3 regions of the Aneurinibacillus uraniidurans genome follow, and region 1 is predicted to be linked to each of the others. Evidence: predicted binding sites of a transcription regulator. Region 1 holds the regulator's gene; each other region holds the start of a gene.
What was found. The regulator Rex, encoded in region 1, represses fermentation and respiration genes when NADH is low (regulators of the CRP and FNR family bind a similar motif). The targets are predictions, from matches to a motif close to TTGTGAAATATTTCACAA.

Region 2: the regulator Rex is predicted to act here: its motif matches at 1,496-1,513, upstream of hcp (hydroxylamine reductase).
Region 3: the regulator Rex is predicted to act here: its motif matches at 1,567-1,584, upstream of PO771_RS00415 (cytochrome c oxidase subunit II).

Annotation. Positions count from the first base shown of each region.
Region 1 is NZ_CP116902.1:2,496,710-2,498,985, forward strand. Features, by position in the region: gene PO771_RS12410 (amidohydrolase family protein) at 1-694, opposite strand, end outside; gene PO771_RS12415 (redox-sensing transcriptional repressor Rex) at 717-1,373, opposite strand; gene dinG (ATP-dependent DNA helicase DinG) at 1,386-2,276, opposite strand, start outside.
Region 2 is NZ_CP116902.1:128,403-130,678, forward strand. Features, by position in the region: gene hcp (hydroxylamine reductase) at 109-1,407, opposite strand; gene PO771_RS00685 (lysophospholipid acyltransferase family protein) at 1,538-2,104, opposite strand; gene PO771_RS00690 (HAD family hydrolase) at 2,215-2,276, shown strand, end outside.
Region 3 is NZ_CP116902.1:81,934-84,209, reverse strand. Features, by position in the region: gene PO771_RS00420 (cbb3-type cytochrome c oxidase subunit I) at 1-385, opposite strand, end outside; gene PO771_RS00415 (cytochrome c oxidase subunit II) at 410-1,333, opposite strand; gene PO771_RS00410 (DUF420 domain-containing protein) at 1,749-2,276, shown strand, end outside.

The DNA.
Region 1 (2,276 bases):
CTGGACGCGAGCCGTAATCGTTCACATTTTGCTGCACTTCCCATTCTGTTTCAGACATATGAATATGAAGCGGCAGATCAAGTTCATACGCACGGGCTACAATGCGTTCAATATAATCTGGCGGGCATGTATACGCCCCATGCGGCGACATCATCGTCGTGATTCGACCACCAGCAGCTCCGTTCCATTTCGCAGCAAATGCGCTTGCCTCTTCGAGCTTTTGCGTTTGCACATCCGGCGGGCACAGCCCGATTACACCACGGCACAGACGGGCACGCATACCAGATTCGGCTACAAGCTCAGCAACGGTATCCATATGATCATACATATCAACAAACGTTGTCGTGCCTGTTTTTAGCATTTCTACGATTGACAAGGATGTGCCCCAGCGTACATGTTCTGCTGTGAACTGCGCTTCGAGCGGCCACATTTTAGTCTCCAGCCATTCTTGCAGCGGCAGATCGTCCGCATAGCCGCGCAGCAGAGACATCGCTGTATGGCCGTGTGTGTTTACAAGGCCCGGCATAACGATTCGGCCTTTTGCATCGATAACTTCTTCGTAGTCAGACAAATTGTCCGGCGTTGGTCCGACGTACGTAATCCGGCCATTCTCAAACGCAATAGCTCCGTCATATACTACGTCATTTTTTTCATTAACCGTCAACACTGTCGCATGAATGATAATTTTTTTCATAAAGTCCTCCTGTTGTATCTGCCTACAAATAATAGGCAAGACTGTGCAGCTCCATCGTGACATCTGCATCGTGCACGCGAACCCCTTCGATCACTCTAAGGTTTACGGGGGCGAAATTTAGAATGCCAGTTATGCCGCACCGCATCAATTCATCCGCTACGTTCTGTGCAGCTTCTGCTGGCACCGCGATAATGGCGATGCGAATGTTCATCTCTTTGACCGTTTCCGGAAGCGTAGATAACGCCTGAATGGTCAGTCCAGCGATTTTTTTACCGACTTTGTTGGGATCGGCATCAAAAATCGCCGTGATGCGCATGTTATCTTTTAGATAGGCATTATAATTACTAATCGCATGGCCAAGATGACCGGCTCCAATTAGCACGACATTAATTTTTTGATCAAGCTTTAGGATGCTTTTAATTTTTTCGATCAGATAATTCACTTCATAGCCGATCCCTTTGCGGCCAAATTCCCCGAAACAGGCAAGATCTTTACGAATCTGCGCCGGATTCAAGTCAAGTGCTTCCCCGAGCTGCTGGGAAGAAACCGTTCGTACATGCAGGTCCTGCAAGCTATCTAAATAGCGCAAGTATACGGGAAGCCGCCGTACGACGGCTTCCGAAATTCTCGGAACTTTCACCTTACGTCCTCTCCTTCTTACCGCGTTCCTTTTCCCTATGTAGTGGCCAGATTACGGTTTGTCCAGCCAATCTGCAATATCATCAAGCAGTTCTGTGGTGGGTTTCGTTAATACGGTCGTTTCCGGAAGTGACTGTAGGAACAGCCGCCCGTAGCGTGCCTCAACAATGCGGCGGTCATACACCAGTACGACACCACGGTCAGTACTCGTACGAATCAGACGCCCAAATCCTTGTTTGAAACGAATAACAGCTTGCGGAACTGAAAGCTGCATAAAAGCATTTTTCCGCTCTGCCTCAAGCTGCTGATTGCGTGCTTCCGTGAGCGGGTGATTAGGCGGCACGAACGGCAGGCGAACGATCGCCACACAGGACAGGTCCTCTCCTGGAATATCGATACCTTCCCAGAAGCTACTTGTACCGAGCAGCACACACGCCTCAAGCGTTCGGAACTGCTTTGTCAGCTTCGTTCGACTTCCTCCATCGACCCCGTGGCCAAGCACACTAATGTCAGCTTCTTTGAGCCGTTCCTTAAGCGGTTCGTACACGACCTTTAGCATCGAATACGATGTAAATAGTACAAGCATCCGCCCGCGTGTCGTAATAGCTACTTGTGCAAGCGAGTCAATCAGCGCCTGGACAAACTGTGCTTCTGACGAACCTTTGATGCTTGGAATATCGCTTGGAATACAAACAAGTGTCTGCTCTTTATAATGAAAAGGAGAAGCAAGCATAGCTGTGTCCATGCTGCCTTCTGCCAGCAAGTCCGCAAGCCCGAGCCGATCTGACGCATAACGAAACGATGACTGAACGCTCAAAGTAGCGGATGTTAACACAACACTTTCCTTTTTATCAAAAAACAGTTCACGCAGCGTGCCGGATACATCAATCGGTACGCGGTGCAAATATATGCCGCGTCGGGTACTGCTGCGCACATCCAGTTC
Region 2 (2,276 bases), 1.5 Mb from region 1:
TCTACTTACACATTTTCGATGCTACAACAAAAAGCTGTCCCGTTGGCCATGTTCTGGCTTTTGGGACAGCTTCCATCTTGAAATTATTTCTGCTCGTTTTCTTCCTTCTTATTGCGTTGAGACAGTAAGCATTGCCTGCATATCTGCCTGTGCGTTTGTAATAAGCTTCAGGCCAAATGCTTCCTGAAGAACATTGAGCACGCCCGGTGTAACAAATTCCGGCGGTTTTGGACCGATGCGAATATCCTGAATGCCGAGACTAAACAGACCAAGTAGAATAGCTACCGCTTTTTGTTCAAACCAGGACAGGACGATGCTGACCGGCAGCTCGTTGACCGTACAGCCGAACGCATCTGCGAGGGCAAGTGCAATTTTGACTGTAGAACCGGAGTTGTTGCACTGACCCAGGTCGATATAACGCGGGATGTTAGTACCCGGTACTGTACCATAATCCACATCATTAAAACGGAACTTGCCACATGATGTCGTCAGGATCACAGTATCCTGCGGCAGTGAGGTTGCCAGCTCCCGGTAGTATTCGCCGCCTTTTCCTGGTGCATCGCAGCCTGCGATGACGAAGAAGCGCTGAATTTTACCTGCTTTTACAGCATCGATAATTTCTGGTGCGATGCCGATGACGGTCTCATGATGGAAGCCAGTTGTCAGCTTTTGCTCGGATTCGATGTTTGCTTCCGGCAGCTCAAGTGCACGCTGGATGAGCGCAGTGAAGTCATCATTTTCTACCTTCGTTACGCCTTCCAGTCCTGCGATGTCATAAGAGAAGAAGCGATCTGCATATGTGCCTTTGATTGGCATGACACAGTTCGTTGTAGCAAGAATCGCACCAGGGAATTCTTCAAACAGACGGCGCTGATCAAACCATGCCTTGCCGATGTTGCCTTTCAGGTGTGGATATTTCTTAAGTTCTGGATAGCCGTGTGCAGGCAACATCTCAGAGTGTGTATAAATGTTAATGCCTTTGCCTTCAGACTGCTTAAGCAGTTCTTCAAGTGCAAACAAATTATGTCCAGTAACGATAATGCATTTGCCTTCAATTTTGTTCTGGGATACTTGTACCGGCTGCGGGATACCGAAGCGGTCTGTGTGAGCACGGTCAAGTACATCCATAATACGAACCGCTGCCTGGCCGACTTTCATGGCCATGTTAATATGTTCTTGTGTATTAAAATTAGAGTTCGTTAGCGTCATGTACAACGCTTCCTGGGTTGTTTCTTCCACGAATGGATCGGTATAACCAAGCTGACGTGCGTGTGTCGCGTATGCTGCGATTCCTTTTAACCCAAAGATCATAATGTCTTGCAAACTAGCAATGTCCTCGTTTTTGCCGCATACCCCGATTACTTTACAGCCGCCGCTTGGCGTTTGTTCACATTGATAACAGAACATCCCTCATATCCCCCTTTACGAGTTCGCTTCTCTTCTAACGTGGAGAAGCACCGTATACGTATACTATAATTGAGGAGGAGGAATACGAATGTGACACATGTCACACGATGGGTCTGTTCACAAAATTGCCCTATTGTGCAGCTGCCAGTTTTTCGATCGCTTCTTTAATGCGAGCGGCTGCCTCTTCGTGTTTGATACCTTCTTCGAGTTGGACTGGTGGACCGAATACAACGCCTGCAGGTTGGAACCAGCCTTGCTTGGTGCCGTGGATGTATACGGGAACGACCGGGGCTTTACTTTTACTAACGATAAAGCCGATACCTTTCTTTGCTTCTTGCATTTCACCGCTCTGGGAGCGAGTGCCTTCGATGAAGATAGAGAACAGGTTGCCGTCTTGAATGAGCTTTAACGTATACTTAAGTGATTTGAGGTCAGCTTGTCCACGCTTTACCGGGAACGCCCCCATCTCAGTGATGAGCCAGGCGAAGAATCGTTTGCGGAACAGTTCCTCCTTGGCCATGATGTACATTTTACGCGGGGTATGCGTGCCGACTAATAATGAATCATAGTTGCTTGTGTGATTCATTGCTAGAATGCAGCCGCCTTCGTGCGGAATATTTTCAATTCCATCAATGCGTACACGGAAGCGGAGATGCAGCCAAAGTTTTACGCAATTGCGGACGATTGTATAAACCATATCTTTTAGCTCCTTACAGTGTTTTTTCTGATTATAGCATGAGATTTTAGTACCTGATACTAACTTGGAGAAATTCTTTCATGAATAATGGATGTGAAAGGAGTGGTACGATGATAGAAAAGCGATACGGTATTATATTTGACATGGATAATACACTGCTGCAGTCCCGCAT
Region 3 (2,276 bases), 1.4 Mb from region 1:
ACGGTACAACCCAGTTGAACAGGGCGAACATGAATGGCATCGCCATGAACAGGATCATAATCGTACCGTGCGTAGTAAAAATCTCATTATAGTGCTCAGAATGCAGGAACTTCAGATCTGGTGCTGCTAGCTGAACACGCATTAACAGGGCATCAACACCGCCACGGAACAACATAAGCAGCGAAGCGATGAAATACATTGAACCGATTTTCTTATGGTCAACTGTTGTAATCCATTCACGCCACAGATAACCCCATTTTTTGAAATATGTCAGAACAAAAAGAATACCAACCGTGGCTAATACAATCGAAACATCCGCACCATAGATCATCGGGTCGCCCGTAACAAAAAACTTAGATGCGAAAGTGTTGATGTTTTCTAACATATGGATTTCCTCCTTCCTTTCGCGTTATTTATTCATACTTTCTTTAGACATTTCACCTTTTGCAGCCTCTTTATGTTCGAAGTGGCCAGTGTGGTTGTCTCCACCGTTTTCCATAACGCGCTCTTCAAAAATTCCTTTCGGATATGAAGAGTACTCTTGTTTATCTACAAGACCTGGTACACTATAAAGCTTTTCATACTCTGCACGAGTCAAAGCCGGCTTTGTTTGTTTTACATTGGTAACCCATTGTTCAAACTTAGCAGGTTCTTCTGCAATTGCTTTGAACTGCATGTGTGCAAATCCTTTACCTGTGAAGTTAGCGCCTGAACCGAAGTATTGACCCGGATGATCAGCTTGTGCGCCCAGCTTCATTGCCATACCTGGCATTGTATACGTCTGACCTACAATTTGCGGAATCCAGAAAGAGTTCATCGGTGCATTATCTGCTGTTACCTGGAACTCAACCCGTTTTCCAACTGGAATGTGTACTTCATTTACCGTAGCGATGTTTTGGTCCGGATAATGGAACACCCATTTCCAGTCCATAGATGAAACCTGAATTACCATCGGTGGCTCTTCAGTTTTTGGCGGGTTCGCCAGAGCGAATGTATCACGTGCTGTGAAATAACCCAGGATACCGATAATAAGAATTGGTACCCCCCACCAGATGATCTCAAGCACCTTACTCTCGTCCCAATGTGGGGTATAAGGTGCATTGTTGCCTGGCTTATCGCGGAATCGATATACGACATACGCGAAGATAGCCAGAACCGGAATCACGACGATTGCACACAGAATTGTGGAAATCACAATCATTCGGTATTCCACTTCAGCAACGGGACCTTTTGGATCTAACACGATGTACTGCTCGCATCCAGATAAAAGGACCATTGCCAAAGCTGCCATGATGAAAAACCCAGACCGACGCAGCAGCTTTTGTTTGCTCACCTTTTTTCATCTCCTCTCTTACGCATCCACCCTAAGATGATGTAGAACATTTAATAGCGCTTTTATAATATCAGAGATAGTCGTACTCCGCTTGTTCGTTTCACTATTATTCATCAATTCGTCACAATTAAAACACGAAACTTTCTCAGATTCTCCACACGTGCTCTTTTAAGCCAGAAAAAGGACTATGAAAACTGAGCACTATAATGTAGAAATAGATAGTAAACAACTAGTTGAGATTGTTTTCACATGCTTGTATACTCATATGGGACAAATCTGCTTAATTCACAATTATGTTGCATTTTTCTTACTGTGTATGTACAAAAAAAGCGCTACAATAAGACACGTGAATCGTTGTTTTTGTCGACGATTGGCTACGCTAAAACTAAAGAAAGATCAAGGAGTGATTTTAATAATGAATCAGCAGGTGAAGCAGCGCAATTATACCCCGATTATTGTGGGTCTCACAATTGTTATTAACTTACTTGTCGCTGTTCTATACTTCATGCCGAAATACAACGGCCTTGGCAACGTTAATCTAACGTTTCTGCCGTTTTTCAACGCTGTCATGAACAGCTTCACATTTATTTTCCTGGTGGCTGCTCTTTATTCCATTAAGCAAAAAAACATTCAGCGCCACCGCCGTTATATTTTTGCGGCTTTCACAACAACAGCCCTGTTTCTGCTTTCGTATGTGACATACCACGCACTGGCGCCATCTACACACTATGGCGGAGAAGGAATTCTACGACCGATCTACTATTTCGTTCTTATCACACACATCGTTCTGTCCGCTGTTATCGTTCCACTGGCACTTATTTCGGTAACACGCGGTCTGAATATGCAGGTGGACAAACACCGTAAGATCGCACGCTGGACGATGCCGCTTTGGCTGTATGTCAGCCTTACCGGCGTCATTGTGTATATCATGATCTCACCTTAT